4 regions of the Oxobacter pfennigii genome follow, and region 4 is predicted to be linked to each of the others. Evidence: riboswitches for the same ligand, from Rfam matches in the RefSeq annotation. Region 4 holds a riboswitch; each other region holds the start of a gene.
What was found. Region 4 has a riboswitch for cyclic di-AMP ahead of OXPF_RS20860 (C40 family peptidase). Riboswitches for the same ligand answer to the same signal wherever they lie in the genome.
Positions count from the first base shown of each region.

Region 1: linked by a shared signal. The riboswitch ahead of OXPF_RS00970 (NAD/NADP-dependent octopine/nopaline dehydrogenase family protein) and the one ahead of OXPF_RS20860 (C40 family peptidase) in region 4 are both predicted to bind cyclic di-AMP.
Region 2: linked by a shared signal. The riboswitch ahead of OXPF_RS20130 (cell wall hydrolase) and the one ahead of OXPF_RS20860 (C40 family peptidase) in region 4 are both predicted to bind cyclic di-AMP.
Region 3: linked by a shared signal. The riboswitch ahead of OXPF_RS20210 (peptidoglycan DD-metalloendopeptidase family protein) and the one ahead of OXPF_RS20860 (C40 family peptidase) in region 4 are both predicted to bind cyclic di-AMP.

Region 1 is NZ_LKET01000014.1:11,600-16,296, reverse strand. It holds gene OXPF_RS00975 (cobalamin B12-binding domain-containing protein) at 1-1,474, opposite strand, end outside; gene OXPF_RS00970 (NAD/NADP-dependent octopine/nopaline dehydrogenase family protein) at 1,474-2,601, opposite strand; cyclic di-AMP (ydaO/yuaA leader) riboswitch at 2,609-2,753, opposite strand; gene OXPF_RS00965 (GntR family transcriptional regulator) at 3,089-3,712, opposite strand; gene OXPF_RS00960 (ABC transporter permease) at 3,794-4,697, opposite strand, start outside.
Region 2 is NZ_LKET01000068.1:136,378-141,074, reverse strand. It holds gene OXPF_RS20150 (asparaginase) at 1-467, shown strand, start outside; gene OXPF_RS20145 (HpcH/HpaI aldolase family protein) at 481-1,260, shown strand; RNA gene ssrS (6S RNA) at 1,349-1,526, shown strand; gene OXPF_RS20140 (DUF378 domain-containing protein) at 1,701-1,907, shown strand; gene OXPF_RS20135 (DUF378 domain-containing protein) at 1,958-2,155, opposite strand; cyclic di-AMP (ydaO/yuaA leader) riboswitch at 2,462-2,611, shown strand; gene OXPF_RS20130 (cell wall hydrolase) at 2,616-3,479, shown strand; gene OXPF_RS20125 (diacylglycerol/lipid kinase family protein) at 3,595-4,500, shown strand; gene perR (transcriptional regulator PerR) at 4,580-4,697, opposite strand, start outside.
Region 3 is NZ_LKET01000068.1:148,441-153,137, forward strand. It holds gene OXPF_RS20190 (PrkA family serine protein kinase) at 1-678, opposite strand, end outside; gene OXPF_RS20195 (LiaI-LiaF-like domain-containing protein) at 885-1,199, opposite strand; gene OXPF_RS20200 (PspC domain-containing protein) at 1,196-1,606, opposite strand; gene ndk (nucleoside-diphosphate kinase) at 1,821-2,219, opposite strand; cyclic di-AMP (ydaO/yuaA leader) riboswitch at 2,450-2,577, shown strand; gene OXPF_RS20210 (peptidoglycan DD-metalloendopeptidase family protein) at 2,583-3,581, shown strand; gene OXPF_RS20215 (HD domain-containing protein) at 3,704-4,282, shown strand.
Region 4 is NZ_LKET01000068.1:299,237-303,933, reverse strand. It holds gene OXPF_RS20870 (hypothetical protein) at 1-580, opposite strand, end outside; gene anfO (Fe-only nitrogenase accessory protein AnfO) at 602-1,252, opposite strand; gene OXPF_RS20860 (C40 family peptidase) at 1,500-2,246, opposite strand; cyclic di-AMP (ydaO/yuaA leader) riboswitch at 2,248-2,382, opposite strand; gene OXPF_RS20850 (DNRLRE domain-containing protein) at 2,628-3,224, opposite strand; gene OXPF_RS20845 (hypothetical protein) at 3,352-3,639, shown strand; gene OXPF_RS20840 (cation-translocating P-type ATPase) at 3,872-4,697, opposite strand, start outside.

The DNA of each region.
Region 1 (4,697 bases), on a different contig from region 4:
TAGCAATTGCCTCTGCAATGACGGATGGGTCACACCAGGGATCCTTTGATTCAGGGGAAATTTGATACATGGATTTTAATAAATACTGGGCTTCATCAATAAGCTGATTCTTACGGCTCTGTACTTCTCTATCCATGGACATATCAGGAAGCCCTAACAAGCAGTTTTTAATTACTCCCCGGGCTATGCTGGCGCTTTCGATTATATCTTCGGGCAGGGCTGCGTGATGAGCTTCGCAAAATCCCACTACATGTACTATGTGAGGCTTAACTGCCATACCAAGATAAATTGAAGCTGCCATCTGTCCTTTAGCAGTATTTAAGTCATCCGGAAAGCTTGCAAGTCCGGACCTGACCTGGCGATAAGCTTTGAAGTGTTCATTCTCCAGAGATTCTATCATCTCTATTTTAGCCAGCATTTTAGCTAAATCCATTTTTGGAGATATGGCCGGAGGTACATTGAACATGTATTGTGCAATATAATCCTTAACTCCCATTCTTTTGGCATTGTAGGCAGCTAGAAAAGCCGAGGCCACGCCGATGGTATCGTGGGCGTCTCTTAAACTCCAATGATGTGATTCATTAACCTCCACGGGTATATTTCTATCGCCGTGCCATTTCATAAGGGCCTGATTTTCCCTTATGGAAGTTTCAACATCCCTTGGGCCTCTTCCGTCTAAGACGTTATACCAGCATAATGGAACTGCAGCCCAGCTGTTATTTATAGTTTCTCTCAGCATTTCTGCGAAACGGAACACATCGCTGGTACCGCTGTAACATCTTAAAAGAGGGTAATTACCCCTTCTTGATGCTTCATACATCTTTATGAAATCTTCAGGAGATCTTACCGGTACCCCCCCGGCACCATCCAAGGCACTGCTGGCCTTCTCCATTTCAAAGAAATGTTCCTGGGCATTCTGATCGGGGGCTATGGAAATAACGTCCAGCACCTTTGCTTCCGATATGGTTTTTATGCCTTCAATGGTAGCCGAAAGTGAAGGCAGACCAAAATGATGCCGGAGCACAGGATATGGATATTTTCTATTTATTCTCTCAATTAAGCTACTTTCAAAATAAGTATCCTTACAGTCACTGGATTTACCGCTAAGATAGCATATGGTAAATTCATCATCGCTGCTCCCGTCAAAGATTTCTTTAAAGAAGCTATAGCTTTTTGCTACTTCGCATACCGGACGGGTACCGCCAAAAAGCCATTCTATGTTTAATAAACCGTTATCTTCAATTGCTCTTTGTAACTCATCCAAAAGGGGCTTTACCGCAGATGGAGTCAGCCTGTAGCTTACCCCCACTATATCGGGTTTTTGCTTCTTTATGGCTTTAATAAGGTTTTCTATGGAAACTGCAGGGCCTAAGAAGTCCGTATCATATCCTTCTTTTTCTGCAAGCTTGAGAAAATTTGCAACACCTGCTACGTGGACGCAATTTCCGATAGCAGCTGCAATTATCTTTTTCATTATGCAACAACCTCCCTGGGCCTTTCAACTATACCGAAAGTTGCAAGCTCCATAAGCTCACTTACCGTAAGTCCTTCTATTCCTAAATTTCTTACATTTCGGCCTGCCGCAAAATAGTTTTCACCGTGAGCAGTGCATGCCAGATTTATGATAGAATCAATTATTGGTGTCCTGATGCCTACAGTTGCCCCTATGGCTGAAATAGGAACCAGGCTTTCGGGTATATCTTCAAAAATATATCTGGTATCCATTGAACTAGGGGCCTTAATGCCCATATATCCTGAAGTATTCTGAATGGCTTCATGAAGGCTTTCTCCCTTTGAACCATAAGTGACTTCAAGCCATTTAAGGGCCGTAACTGTTTTGACTCCCAGCGCATGGGCTACTTTAACTCTTTCTGAATCCATCTGCTCTAAAATTTTTGAAACAGTGGGAGTGATGCCTTCTAAATAATATTCAAAATCTCCATTGGTGGATTCTATCCGTCCGCAGTTTAAAAGGGTAGGACAAGGATGAAAAATAGCACCAATGTTATTGAGGCTGGTTTCCAAAACATTATCTGCCGGAATAAACTGAGGATAAGCATCCTTTATGGTATCCACAACGTACTTTGTCATATATGAGGGTATGGAAGCCAAGGATACTTGGTTTTTAATGCTGAAAATTTTAACAACGCCTGCTGTTTCTGCACGGCAAGCATAAACAAAGGTCTGGGCTTCAGATATTATAATATTTTTATTGGGAGCTTTTTGCTTTATGATATTAAGAAACTCCAAAGCGCCGCCTGTCCTGCCGGGATTTAAGACAATGATTTGCCCGTCTTTAAGGTAAGGATGGCATAGATTTGCTATCTCTCTATGGCCTGATGCCGGGATGGTTACCATTATTACATCTGCGTTTTCTATTGCTTCTTTTATATTGTCTGTCATTGAAGAAAGCCTGCCGAAGCCTTCTTCTTTTCCGGTGAGATAAATACCTCTTTGTTCCTGTATTTTCTTTATTTTCGTAATGCTTCTATTGTATAAGCGCACATTGTGCCCGCATAAGGCCAGATGCGCGGCCATCGCCTGACCGCCGTTACCTGCTCCGATAACAGCATAATTCAAGCTCTTTTTATTGTTCTTCATAATTTTTACCTCCTCTTTCTTTGGCTTACGAGGTTAGCTGACGGATTAGGATCGAAAGAGTATGACCCCTCCAATGCATTTAAATGCATCGGATTCACCCCATATTATCGGGTCCCCCGCTTCACATACTGTGAATTCAGCGCTTGTTAATAATTTTAAATTACCAGACCTCCTTGAGATAGCAAGATACAACTTAATTATATTATTTAAGTTGTCAGTTGTCAATTTCTTAAAATAAATAAATTAAGGGTCTGTTGCATTTTAAACACTGCATTGCTATGTTCGTGTTCTGCAAGTTCTAAGGCTCCCTGCCTTGAAAATACAAGAATTTTTAAACTTCACTCCGCTCAAACAATCTAAAATTCTAAGTATTTTCTGCGAAAGTGTCACCAAGAACTTGTACAGAACTCTCACAATGCTCATTACGTTGTTTAAAATGCAACAGACCCTGTTTATATAAAAACTATATATAATTAAGTATAACATTCTATACATTCAGGAAAACTTTAACTCTTTTTAAAACTCCTTCATCTCCAACCACCACAATCACATCCCCTGCCCTAAACTCAGCATAAGGGCCGGGAGAAAGTATAATGTCCTTGTCTCTTCTGATTGCTATTATGGTAGCGCCGGTATTTTGCCAGAACTTTACGGAAGAAACGGTCTCACCGACCACCATCGAATCTTCCTTGATTTCTATTTCCAGCGGATTATAAGGGCTTATGTTTCTTAAGCGGTCGGAATAATCTATTATTTTTTCAATGGTATTGGCAAGGTTTGAATCAATCTCTTTTTTATCCTCAAATAGCTTGTCTAAATTCATTTTCAAGGATGCTATGGATTCCATATCCTTGAATTTGTCTATAAACTTACAGGCTTCCTCCTGGGAGTTAATGGTAATGCCACTTCCATGGGAAACTGAAACCACATCCATGTCCTGAAGGAGAATTACCGCCCTTCTCACAGTTTCAGGAGACACATTATATTCGCCGGCAAGAGTGGAACGACCGTGAATTTTACAGCCTGCCTGAAAGTCGCCGTTTACAACGCGGCGGGCAATATCCAGTGCTATTTGCTGATACATTGGCTTTTGTGTTATTTCTTCGCCCATTTGCGGCCTCCCCAAAATAATTTACACAATTATAATAACACCACTTGGCTTGTTAGACAATAATATAAACAGTATAAATTATTAATCTACCGATTTCAAGGATTCAACCATGGTTATTTTCTTAAGCTTGAAATACATTACCGTGTTTACCAATGCTGCAAATACTGCTGTGAGAATGGCTGAGTAAATGTAGCTTGGTATTTTTATCTCTCTTCCGAACATAAGGCTTTCTATTTCAGCTGTAAGTATTATAAACTTGTGAAGGAATATGCCAAGTACCAGGCCGGCAAAAATGCCTATGACGGTTAAAATAGCATTCTCTCTGTATACATAGGCGGACACTTCATTATCGTAAAAGCCAAGGACCTTGATGGTGGCAATTTCTCTTAAACGCTCGGTTATATTTATATTTGTAAGGTTGTATAAAACCACAAAGGCTAAAGCTCCTGCAGATGCAATCAAAACTATTATGATAAAATCCAGGCTCTCTACAATATCGCTTAAAGTTGCCATTGTATTGGAGGAAAGGGTTATGGAGCTCACCTCGGAATCCTTAATCAAATCTGTGGATAATGTATTTTCAAATTCCTTTGAGCCATCGGCAATGACGGCTTTAACCTGATTAAACTCTATCTCATCCTCGAAAAGGGAATTGTAAAGCTCCGGGGTCATGTAAATATAATGGAATACGAAGTGCTCTGTTATACCCGTTATTTTTACATACACCTTGTTATCATCTTCATCCGTTAGATATATGGTATCCCCAACAGCTACATTTAAAAGTTTAGCCAGCTTTTCGGTAATAATTACGCCCTTGTCATCAAGCTCTAGCTTTTCCCCCGTTGTTCTCACCCGGAAGGTTATGAAATCCTGAAGCTTCGTGGTATTTTTTGAAACTATTAAGGATGCAGCTTTTTCGGTTAATTCAGTTCCGGCATCCACATTTTGTTCATTCAAAAGTATATAATCTGTTATACGGTTATCC
Region 2 (4,697 bases), 160 kb from region 4:
CATTTAAAAGCCCGGAGTTCGGGCCCATAGGCATAGTGGATAATAACGAGGCTCTTTTTTTTAGAAACAGGATTAACAGGCACAATATAGAAATACGGTCTTTAGAAACAAGGGTGGAGCTTATAAAATGCGCGGCGGGTATGGATACCAAATTCATCGATTACTGCATCGAGAAGGGAAGCCGGGGAATTGTAATTGAAGCATTAGGCAGAGGGAACTTGCCGCCACAAATGGCCAAGGGTGTAAAGGGCGCTATAGATAAAGGAATAGCCGTTGTGATGGTATCCCGCTGCTTTGAAGGAAGGGTTTTAGCAACCTATGGCTATGAGGGAGGCGGAAAGGAATTAAAGGATATGGGAGTTATTTTCGGTGAATATCTACCCGGCCAAAAAGCCCGCATAAAGCTTATGATTGCTCTAAGCTATACCGATAATATAGAAGACATAAGAAAGATATTTGAAAAGTAATTGGAGGTTTAATATGAACAGTATAATTAAAAAAATGGAAGGTAAAAAAACAGTCATAGGTCCTTTTGCTGCTGTTTGCGCCACTGAAACAATTGAAATGCTGGGTTTGGCGGGTTTTGATTTTTGCATAGTAGACGGAGAACATGGGCCGGGAACGTTTTTAACCCTTCAGAATGCTTGTATTGCAGGGGATAATAAGGATCTTGACATATCAATAGTTTATAGGGTGCCTGAAAACACTAACGCAGCTATTGGACATGCATTAGACATTGGGGCGGCCGGGGTGGTAGTTCCCCATGTAGATGATGTGGAGTCGGCAAAAAGGGCGGTTAAGGCAGCAAAATTTTATCCACTAGGGGATAGGGGAATGCATGGGGTGGTAAGAGCCGCAAGATACGGAAACATAAATATGGATGAATACATAAAAAAGTCAAATGAAGATACCATGCTCATGATCCAAATAGAAGGAATGGAAGGCTATAATAATCTGGATGATATCTTAGAAGTTAAAGGTATTGATGGTATATTCATAGGACCATATGATCTTTCCCAATCCATGGGAGTACCTGGGCAGGTAAACCATCCGGAAGTCATTGAGAGGATAGAAGAGATTATTGAAAGGATAAAAGCTAAAAAAGAAGATATGTTCATCGGAATTTTCACAACGGATGTTGAATCATCAAAAAAATGGGCGGACATGGGAGTTCAGTTTATTGCATATCAGATTGATACAATGATATTTTCGGCTGCTGCCAAAGCTGCAGTAAATAGTCTGAGAGACAAAATAAAGTAATGTCACCCCCATAAATTACCGCAGTCTTAGTCCTTGAAAGAGGGTAAGGGCGGTGTTATAATATGAGTGAACAAACAAAGAGCATAAAGTCTTCCTGAGGTGCTCGAGTAACCTTGTATGTTCAACCGACAGAATGAATACGGGAGTTCGGAGTTTTGTATATTATGTCACGCCTGCTTGTACAGGAAGACAGAGGATATGAACAGGACACCCACCTGCTGTAAGGCGGGTATGAACATGCAGGAAATCGGCATCATGGGACTAAAAGGTATATAGAACCTTACCTTATGGGTAAGGTTTTTTTTATTTTCTGAGAAATCCTTAATATATAAAAAATTATGAATAGAAACATTAAGCATCAAATATATTTAGAATGAAATGGCAAACTTAAGTTATGTAGAATGGATGTTGCCAATACATATATTTGGAGGGAGGATTTTATGAAGCTTGATCTGTTTGATTGGCTGGCACTTATTTTAGTAGTTATAGGAGCTATTAACTGGGGACTTTTAGGATTGCTTAATGTGGATTTGGTTGCGCTTATCTTCGGAGGGCAGATGGAATTTGTGAGCAAGGTAATATACAGCATTATTGGACTTGCCGGGGCTTATATGATTTATATGCTTACCAAGCTAAAGAGAGCGTAAAAAATCCCATCTTAAAACTCCGGTTTTGAGATGGGATTTTTTAACGGTATCTATCTGACAGGCTTGCGCTCTTTAAACAGCAATGAAATGGAATAAACTCCGGCGGCTCCTATAAGAGTATATAGAGCTCTGCTTATAATTGAGCCCTGGTCTCCGAAAAGGGCGGACGCAAGGTCAAACTGAAATAAACCAATTAAGCCGTAGTTCACCGCCCCAATTATCATTAATATTAACGCCAATCTATCCATTTGCTCACTCCTTAGTGCTTATTTGTTTACTCATTGCAATGTCTACATTATATTTTGCATTAGTTTTTAATTATATGCATTTCTGTTTTAGGCTATAAGCTGCAATAGAATGATTGGAAAATTATTGTTAGCTATATTTGGTATGACACAATATTTAAGAGGATAATTGGACATGCGTGTGTTATGAGCCTGTCTTTTAAAAACATCAAAGGTCATGAAAGATATAACCACAAAAACGGCTTTGCCCCAAATCCCTTTTTTTTATATAATGTCCATAGCCTTAAAATAAGTTAGGGCCAGCTTGCTAATACATTTACGCTGAATCCCGCATTGCGGGTACGGAGGAACCAGTTTTGGGGTTAATCGGCATTAATATTTAAGCTTGTATTAATGCAGTAGGGAACCTTTCATCCCGAACCCGTCAGCTAACTTCGGAAGCAAATAGAAAGGGGAAACACAAATGAACATAATAAAAAAGGCGTCAATGTCCATGATGATTGCATTGGCATTGACGGCACCTGTGCTGTTTAATGGGCATGCATTTGCTGCATCAACTTTGGCAGTTAAAAGCACAGGGGCGGAAGTCTTAAAGCTTCAGGAGAATCTTAAGGCATTGGGGTACTTTAACGGAAGCAATCCTACAGGAAATTACGGAACCCTGACAAGATTTTCAGTAATGAAATTTCAGGCAGCCAACGGTTTAAGCACTGACGGTATTGCAGGGCCGGCAACATTATCCAAAGTTGATACACTAATTGGCGGAAAGTCACAAGACCTGTATACCGTAAATGAAGGGGATACTCTGTGGATTATATCCCAAAAATATGGGACAACCTCTGACAGGCTCAAAATTATAAATTCTTTAGCTGGTGATACAATTTATCCTGGTCAGAAATTAAGTACTTTAGATGAGGCAAAGACAGTATCTGAGGCAGCTTCAGTAACTGCAGAAGTCTCAGAGGAAAATATTTACTGGCTGGCAAGAATAATAGAGTCCGAAGCTTCAGGAGAACCATATTTAGGAAAGGTAGCCGTAGGAAATGTTATTTTAAACAGAATGGAATCAAAGGACTTCCCTGATACAATAAAAGAAGTTATCTTTGATGACTACAAGGGTATACCTCAGTTCAGCCCTGTAGCAGACGGAACCATATACAATACTCCAGGTACCGACAGTATCAAGGCCGCAAAAGAAGCATTAAGCGGTTCAAGACCAGTAGGAAATGCCACGTATTTCTTTAATCCTGACAAGTCGGCGGGAGAGTGGATAGTAAAGAATAAAACATATCTTACAAGAATCGGAGAACATGTGTTTTATCAATAATAAATAAAGCTCCCTTATTAAGGGAGCTTTATTTATTATTGATATTATCTTTATAAAGGCTTTTGACATGTGTAAAATATAATTATCTTGGAATTATACATCGGGGGTATTGTTGATGAAGGTTCTTTTTATAATAAATCCCGCTGCCGGAAAAGGCAGGGCGTTAAAGGAAGCTCCTGTTATTAAAGCAGTGATGGAAAAGTGGGAAAAAATAGAATATGATATAGCATATACCGAAAGAATAGGACATGCTGTTGATATTGCAAAAGCCGGTTGTAAAAATGGATATAAAATAATTTTCGCCGTAGGAGGGGACGGGACGGTAAATGAGGTGGTAAACGGTACTGCAAATACAAATACTGCCCTTGCCATACTGCCCTACGGTTCCGGAAATGACTTTTTTCGCAGCCTTGGAATAAAGGGAGATACGGAAAAAATAATAAACGACACCTTAAATGGACAAATAAAAAATATGGATATAGGTATTGTGAATGGCAGGTATTTTATCAATATTTCAAGCGTAGGATTTGATGCAGAGGTGGTATTGGCCACAAACAAAGCAAAAAAATTCCTTTCAGGAAGCATAGCTTATATTGCAGCACTCATAACAACTATATTTAAAAGAAAATCCGAAAATATAAAGATGCTTATTGACGAAGGGGAAGTTGAAAAAAAGGTTCTACTGGCTGCCGTAGCAAACGGAAGGTTTTATGGCGGAGGGATGGAGGCAGCGCCATATGCAGTCTTAGATGATGGACTATTTGATATTTGTTTTATAGAAAATATGCCTAAATTTAAAATGCTGGTATTATTTCCTCAGTTTATGAAAGGAAAACATGAAAAATTTAAGGAAGTTAAATTTTACAGGTCAAAAAAGGTATATATAGAATGTGACAGACCGCTGCCGTTAAATATCGACGGAGAAGTATACAAAGAGAAAAGCATCCGCTTTGAGATAATAAATAAAGGTTTTCTTTTGGCTGCGCCGTTACAGGAAGCCATGTCTTCTGTTATGGATTAAAATAATTTTCCGGTTAATCTGGTCCTTTTAAAATATACATAAAAAATACGCCAAAGATCTAGTCCCCGGCGTAATAAATTTAATTACTGCTTTCATCTGAGGTTTTGCATTCGGGACAAATTCCATAAAAGTAAACTTTACTTGACAATACTGTGTATTCTGTGTGTTTCTTTACAGCTTCATTAATATGGGACAAA
Region 3 (4,697 bases), 150 kb from region 4:
ACCTGTAAGTACAGATGTATCCTGGTTATTGGGATCCACTGGCGGAACTACTCCTATTCCCTTCCTTGACCTTATTGAAAAATTGCTGGTTACAACAGGGAATTTCTCATATTCCCCATTATATTCTTCCTTCAGCCTATATCTGCATATAGGGCATAAATCTCCTTCTATCTGAACATCCAGCATTTTTTCCATATCTTTTCTCAAGTGCTTGGGAATTAAATGAAGCGGCTCTTCTCTCATAGGGCAGCCCTTAAGGACATACACCGCCGGGCTTTGTTCCAATGCGCTCTTTAGCGTTTCCACTATTGAGGATTTTCCCGATCCTACGGGACCTACCAGATACAATACCTGCCTTGACTCTTCACCTCTCATGGATGAAGCATGGAAATAGCTCACTATTTTCATAAGGGTCTTATCTATGCCGAAGAAATTATCTCGGAAAAAATTGTATTTTCTAATTACTTCATTTCCATGTATCTTTTTAATTTTGGGATCATCCTCCGGCTTCAGTACTTCAAACCCTTTTTCGATAATGATGTCGTGAAGCCTCTTATGGGAAAACTTCACTAAGTCAGGGTCTTTACTCACAATATCAAGATAATCGAGGAATGTACCCTCAAATTCTTGAGATTTTCTAGCTTCCCTATCCTTCTCAATCAGCTCTTTGAATTCCACATAAATCCCTCCTTTTTAATGGGATTTTCTCAAGCTTAATACTATCTTAGTAGATATTTATATGAGTATTTTATGAATTTCAAAACCAAAAAGGTGCAATAAACAAACAAAAAACAGGTTAAAAAATTTTAACCTGTAACAAGCCATGGTTTTTCAAACATGCAAATGATTGCAAAGAGCTTGTCGCTTCTTTGCAATCATTTACTTTACACCATTTTCTTCGTAAATATTATATCCTTAAATATAACGATATCCTTCCAATTTATTCCCGGCTGGCTTAAAATGTTGTTGTCATAATATCCGTAAGCTATGACGGCGGCAAGAAAAATAAGCCAGGTAATTATCTTTATTATCCTGTTATTGTTAAATATGATGTTTAAGCCAATAACTATTAATATTCCCGGCCACAGGTCGAAAAAAGCTTCAAAAATCGACCAATCCAGCACACCAAAATTTATCAGAAGAAATAAAAGTCCTAAAGATACTAAAAAAATTCCGGCTCCGATACTTTCCTTCTTCATCTGGGCTTCCTCCAACCGTTGTATAATATTATAGCTCCGACAGCTATCAAGAGCACCGGCCATAACAAGCTGAAATCAAACCAGTAAAAGAAACGCTTTAAAACTGCAAAAGCACCGATAAGTACCAATATGCATCCAATGATTAAGTTTGTTTTATCGCTGCTTACCGCTGGTTTTGCATATTCCTCATTAGATTTTTGCTCATAATTTTCATAACTTTGATACATATTATCGGGTATTACAATGGCAGCTATGATGTAAGCTATAAGCCCAATACCGTAGGTCAATGTGATAAGCACCCATACAAGCCGCACAATTGTCGGGTCTATCGCAAAGTATTCAGCTATGCCTCCGCACACCCCTGCTATCATTTTGTTATTTCTGGATCTGAATAACTGCTTTCCCACTTTATATTCCCCTTTTCTAGCATGTTAGTAAATTTATTTTCACTATATAATACGCGTGGATTTTTTAAAAGTCTGATAAAACTAAAAAAATATTATATCATGAAATTTCCATGGGAAATTTCATGTCGCAATGAATTTCAAAGAAATTCATTATATAAAAGCCGTGTACAAATCAGCATATACTGGCTTGAACACGGCTGTTTACCTGCATTTTTTATTTAAACCACAATTTTATTTCTCTTTCAGCGGATTCGATGCTATCTGAGGAATGTACTATATTATTTGTTGTGGAAGCTGCGAAATCTCCCCTTATTGTGCCGGGCTGGGCGTCTTCAACCTTCGTAGCGCCGTTTAATTTGCGTACCAAGGTTATGGCTGAATGCCCTTCAATAACCATGGCAACTACAGGTCCGCTTAATATATAGTCTAAAAGCTCGCCATAAAAGCTTTTTTCCTTATGTTCTATATAGTGTTCCTCCACTGTAGCCTTGTCTGCATTCATCATTTTCAAGGCGGCAATTTTTAAACCTTTCTGTTCATATCTTTTAATAATTTCTCCTGTAAGTCCGCGGGATACTCCGTCAGGCTTGATCATAGCAAAAGTACGTTCCATGTTTTTCCTCCGTATTATGTTTTAGATTCCCAATGTATTATAGCAGAAATACAATAAATATTTCAATATCTTTAGTATATTTAACCTTTTTATAGCCTTAAATATCATTCAATATTAGCATTTGTAAATAAATGATATATATTACATTTGTAAATTGCCATATCATGCCAGAATGCTGCTATTTACTGAATAATGGGCCTTTACAATTTTTACCTTATTGCATATAATAGTATACATGTAAGCTGAATCCGGTTTATCCGGAACGGGGGATATATCTATTGGGGTGAATCTATTAAAAAGAGGGCTACTCTATGGCCTAACCCGTCAACTAACCTCGTAAGCACATAGAGGGGGAAAATCCATATGAACAGGCTAAAGGGTCTTTTTACCAACAGACTAAAGTACCTGGCTGCCTGGCTGATTCTTTTCACTGTTTTTATTTCCGGAGTTTCCATCGCAATTACAGTCCCGGGATCCGGGGTGGATCAAAAATCATTTAACAGCGGGACATACAAATCATCAAATGCAGTTTATATCGATAGAACATTGAAAAATGATACTGGCCTTAATGCATCAGGTGCCTCATTGACTTCTGATGACAACAGTTACGAAGAACTTTTTGATGAGCCGCAGGTCATAAATTTAGCCTATTACAAAAAAGACGGAGCCAATGCAAAAGTTCCTTCACCAAAAGAGAAAGTCATAAAAATTAAAAGCGGTGATACACTATGGGGTTTAGCATCTACATATGATGTAGATCTAGATGAATTAATCAAATTAAATGACATAAAAAAGCCCAATAGTCTCAAAATCGGCCAGGAAATTAAGCTTCCCGTCAAGGAAGAACAGCTTTTAAATGAGACTGTTAAAGACATCGAAAAAATATCGGCTAAAAAGCCCGAAACCAAAAAAGTAAAAGCAGCAGTAAATAAATCCAAAGCTTCAGCGGTTACTTTGGCATCAAGAAGCGGTGCTCAGGCTGCCAGAACCCCAAACATAGCCGGTGGATGGCCGGCTGCAGGAGTAATATACTCGAGGTTTGGGTACAGAGGCAGCGAGTTTCACAAAGGTGTTGATATAGCAGCACCATCCGGAACAGACATATTTGCCTATAATAGCGGCCAAGTCATATTCAGTGCCTGGGACGGCGGATACGGCCGTCTGGTTATCATAGACCATGGAGATGGTATGAAAACCTATTACGGGCATTGCTCCAAACTCTTAGTAGGCGTGGGAGAACGCGTAGAGCAAGGGCAGCACATAGCTGATATGGGCAGAAGCGGCGATGCTACAGGCAATCACTTGCATTTTGAAGTAAGGATTAATGATAAGGCTGTAAATCCATTGAATTACTTGAATTGACCATATAATAAAAGGATCGGTTAATCCGGTCCTTTTTTACTTTGTCATTGACAATAATTTCATAAATCTTTAAAATAATAAAAAAGCATAAAACTAAGGTTTCTGATGAAAGAAGGTTTACTATGGAAAAAAACATACCGGAAAGAGAAGAGGCATTTGCCCTGTTATTAGAGTATAATAAAAATGACCGCCTTATAAAACATGCTCTTTCAGTAGAAGCTGTTATGAGGCATTTTGCGGAAATTTTTAATGAAGACCCTGAAAAATGGGGTACCATAGGCTTAATGCATGATCTGGACTATGAAATGTATCCTGAGGAACACTGTAAGAAAGTAAGGGAAATATTATCTGGCAGCAATTGGCCCGAAGAATACATACATGCTATAGAAAGTCACGGTTACGGGCTATGCTGCGACGTTGAACCAGTTGAAAGAATGGAAAAAGTTTTATACACTATAGATGAATTGACAGGGCTTATCGCTGCCACAGCCTTAATGAGACCCAGCAAAAGCATAATGGATACCGAAACAAAGTCTGTGAAAAAGAAATGGAACCAAAAAGGCTTTGCTGCCGGCGCCAACAGAGAAGTAATAGAAAATGGCGCAGGCATGCTGGATTTAAGCCTTGACTACATTATCGAAGAAACAATAAAGGGCATGAGAAAATCCGCAGAAGCTATCGGCTTAAAAGGTGAATTATAAATAACCTAAAGATAAAGAATTCGATTCTTTATCTTTTTTATTTCAAATTTCTCGATAATTTAGAGTTTTGCTTTAAAAACTGGGCTTTTATTTAATTTAAAACCATTAAGTTAAGCCTTTCTTGAAGCCATGCGTTTTAAATCATTTGAATTTTTACTATATATAGTTTATTATCTAATGTTGTGGGTATATTTAATACTGAACAGGATTTAAAGGAGTGTCAAAAACAATGCTTACTTTAGCCACATTATTTTTTGTTATTTCACCCTATACATCCATATTACCCTTGTTATATGCTGCTTATAAAGCGGTTGTCAATAATTGTTTTATACCAAAAAGTCCCTTTAATACAGGGATGTTTCTTCTTTTTATATGGTCTCTCATTGTCGGAATAATAAATGAAAGCCCTTTATCT
Region 4 (4,697 bases):
TTAAAATCGGATTATTTGGCTCACAGGATTTAAGGCTTCCGTTTTCATACAATGATATGCCAATGCGTGTATCTACGATTGCTGCCGGTGAACTTATACTCGCTGTTTCTTTAGGCCAGAGCGTAAGGCTTTTTATCTCTCCTGACGGATAAAAGAAAATACCTATGATTTTGTTTTTTATGATCCCGAAGGAAAAGACAAATTCAAAATCCTGAGCCAGGCTGTATTCGTTTTCTTCTGTCCAATAGCCTGTTATTTCTCCGTTCAGCGGAAAGATTCTCTTTATACTTTCATCTTCATAAAAGGTTACATATTCAGCCGGAATAAGGCCGTAGTCCGTTTTTATAGCCGTCTGTTCCTGGAGGGATAAGGATTTTAAATTCCCGTTTTTATAAAAGGACAGAGAACTTGTATTTTTTCTTCTGGCTTCATCATCCACATACTGAGGAACGAATTTTCCAAAAGGAGTTTCAATCTCGTTAAGTTCATCTATCGTACATTCTTTGATGCCTCCGTTTTCATAAGTTTCTAAATGGGTTATTCCCTTTAAAGTGCCGTACTTGATATTTATTTTATTCATATTAGCCTCCTTCTTAATGTTTTATTCTGCTGCATTGCAGGTTTTGGGACGAACAATAATTTTATACTCATTGTTTTCTCTGCTGATTATATTGCCTTTAAGGTTGAGCCTTTCAAATTCTATTTCAAACCATTGGGGTACATGGCTGCATATAATCTCCAGTTCATAAAATCGTGTGTTTTTCAAAAAAGGCAGCAGCGCCTGTTTTGAAGAAACATTGGATTTTATATTCTGAAGCGGCTTTAGATCCATGAAATAATATCCATTCTGGTTTGCCTCAACAGGGTATGGTATGGGAGGGAATTTTGCTTCACATGGGGATTCTGAACTTTCAGCTTCGGTCTCTTTCCCCTGTATATAATCTAAAAAATCCGCAGGTTTGCCCTCAAATTCCCAGGAATTGAATCCTTTCATTTCAAGGATGTTATAAACAAGCCCGTTTACTTTTTCACCTACAAATACCCTGCAGTCACCAAGCTCGTCAATTATGGCGGAAATCTGATCCCTGATGGATCTAAGCCCTGACGAGCTGTCAAGGTAAAAGAGGATTTCTTTTAATACTGTCCATTTACCCCGTACCCTTTTATAAATCTTTATAATGCCTTTATCATCTACAGACGATGTATCTCCGTTCTTATCCAATAAAACTGCAATTTCAATATTCTTTTTCATTCTCATCATCCTCTCTTTCTTCATAATAATCCTTGTAAATTAAATAATTAAATGCAAAAAAGGTACAATGTAAGCAAACATTGCACCTTTGCAAAAATTCCTTATTAACCCTTGAAATATATAATTTTTACTGCCCCTAAGAATGTTTTTAGTATTATAGCAAAAAAAATATTTATTTGCAATGTACATCGCAGCCAAAATTTACGATATAAAAGAAGTGCTCCAAAATATCAGAGCACTTGTAATGTTAGTTTATGATTCTTCTCGCAGTCATGTAATTGCGATTATAATAATCTTCCGATAAACTGCTGTAGCGTACTTTGCCGCCATAGCCTGAGGCTGCATGAATAAATGTGCTGTCTCCTATGTATATGCCTACATGAGTGATGTTGTTATGGCCTCCGTTGGTATCGAAAAATACCAAATCGCCCATTTGAAGCTGTGACCTTTCAATGATTGTACCCTGATAGGCTTGTGTGGAGGCTGTACGGTTTAAGCTTATCCCGTTGTTTTTAAATACGAACTGGGTAAAACCGGAGCAGTCAAAACCCCGCTCGGACGAACCGCCGTAAACATATTTTATGCCCAAGTATTTTTCGGCAGTTCCAATTATCTGCTGTGCTTTTGTTACAGTTTCGGCAGCCGGTGTTACAGCTGCAGCCGGTACTTCAGGCGCAATTATTGCATCAGAGCCCCTGGAACTTAAATCAATTGATGGGATTGTATCCAGTAAGACGTATTCACCCGCAACCCAGCCTGTAATACCGTCAAAAGTTACCTTGTGCCAGTTGCCTGAGGTTTCTTCAATAGTGAGTTTTGTCCCGGGATACAGCTTGCCTATGACGGGATAATCAGTGCCCGGTGACTGGCGCAAATTGAGATATCCGGTGCAATTAACCGTGCCTGTGGTGCTTTGGGCATAGGCAGTAGCAGAGAGAAAAGCAAACATAACAAGCATTGTTGAAACAAACACTGCGAATTTAAGCCGTTTCATTCTATCCTCCTATTTTTAGCTTCCGAAGTTAGCTGACGGGTGCGGGCAAAGAGGCGTCCCTACCATACAAAGATGGATTAACCCCAATTTTGGTTTCTCCGTACTCCCTGAAAAGGAGATTCAGCTTTTTTTGTGCGGTGCATATTTTGACAGGTTGTCCTACTTTTAGCATTAAAGGTTGTCCAAAATATGCTGCACAAAATTATGATAGAACTTTTGTCGCCTAATGTCAATTCTGTTATGTTTATCATCTCTATTGTCTGAACCTTAAACCTAGGCAACAAGTGGCATTTCGGAACAATGTTAACTTTTTGTGACAAAAAAAGAGTAAGAAACAACATTTTCCCTCTCTGGCCTGACCACGATATTGGTTGAATTAATTTATACCTGGACGGGTTTAGATATCTTCACGTCACAAGGAACCGTTTGTAATGTGCAGAATCGTTCAGCGTATTTGCAAGTCAGTCTAAGCATAGGACGCATCTCGGATATGCGATGCTGGCTTGATGCATAGAAAATATAAGGTGAATTATCTTTGCCCATAAGTAGAAATCCGTTGTTTTCCAAAGTATCATTGCTCCAGTCCTGTACAATTTGTGTGACGTCGATTTCGGTATAACTGCGTCTGTATGAGTTTTCAAAAGTTACACATCGACTCAAATCTACAGCTGGCGGTGTATGCATACAACCGCAGACGTTGAAAACTTCGAGCAATGGATACAGGGTGTAGTGAGCTTTGGTATTTTTCTTACTTGTAACTTTCCCCATATTGCATGTATCATACGGAAGTTTAAAAAGAATCAATTTGGCTTTTAGTAAAACGCACTTGCATAACCAGAGGGGCCAATTGAAAAACAAATAGATTATTTTTTCATAGCCCAATAACAGAGATTGCTTTGGCTTCTCCCGATAGAAGCTGTCTGTGGAATAATTAAATGCCGATTGAGGACGTAAATCTATTACACTCACTGTTCTCACCCCTTACATAATATGCAGTGCTTTGACATGTGCGACTGTACAACTTTTGAAAATCCTGGCATATACTGTAACTGTAAAAGAAAGCTAGTTATCTTTTTATACAGAATAACCGCAAGGAGGCTTATTCATGGCTATTGTTAATGTTGCTGCAAACGTGACAGCATTATCTGAAAATTCACCTTATAGTGTTGTAGAACTCATATTTAATTATGAAGGCACTACGGTTCAAAACGGAACTGTAATTTACTACAGCGCTCATCTTTCGGATGGGACTAATTCTGAGGATGTCGTGTTCCCGTTTACGATAACTGCCGGAACGGAAATACCAGCTACAGGAAATTTTGCATATACACCCGGAGTAACTTTTATATCGGAGATCAATGCTACAGAAGGAAAAATCTATTATACTGCATAAGTAACATGAAAGAAATTGGTGAAATGAACTGCTCCCTGTCAAGTCAACGTAATTAAGTTAAGCATTGGATGAGACACCCATTATTACGAAAACGATGAACTTACTTAAGCAAGTTCACCGTTTTCGTATTACAATGCTCTAATATATGGTAAAAAAGGCTGCCGCCCAATAAGTTATTCAACCACTAAAGCGGCAGCCTGAATTTTTTGAATGATATTTTTTTATTGTTAGTTTAATTTTCTTTTTTCATTCTCAGGAAAATTTTAACTATTTCATTTACAACAAGGGGAACTATGGATAATAATCCAACGGTAATCCAGTCGCCGGAAGTTAGGTTAAACACCTTGAATACCTCTCTTAAGAAGGGCACTGTTATAACTACATCCTGAAGGAGTATGCCTATTACGATAGATATCAGAAGGAACTTGTTTGTGAACCAGCCAACCTGGAATATGGACTTTCTTGTGCTTCTCATGTTAAGGGAATGCACAAGCTGGGATACGCTAAGTACCACAAAGGCCATGGTCTGGGCATGAGTCAGTGCTTCTTCGGATATATTATCCGGGAATATGGGGAACAGGGATGTTGCTCCTGAATATACCCTTGCACCTATTATGAATGCTGCCAGTGTTAAAATACCTATGAGTATACCGTTTAATATAAGGCTAATGCCTGCACCGCCTGAAAACAGGCTATGCTTTGGATTACGGGGCTTTTCTTCCATTATGTTAGGATCTCCAGGGTCGACACCTAGAGATAATGCCGGCAGCGTATCCGTTACCAGGTTAACCCACAGAATGTGTATGGGTTTTAAAGGGGAAGCCCATCCAAACAGTATGGCAAAGAACAATGCGATAATTTCACCGGTGTTGCAGGATAAAAGGAATATAATGGATTTTTTGATGTTGTTGTAAATATTTCGTCCTTCTTCTATGGCAGATACTATGGTCTTGAAATTATCGTCAGTAAGTATCATGTCGGATGCGCCTTTTGCAACGTCTGTTCCTGTTATACCCATGGCAACGCCGATGTCAGCGGCTTTTAGGGAAGGTGCGTCA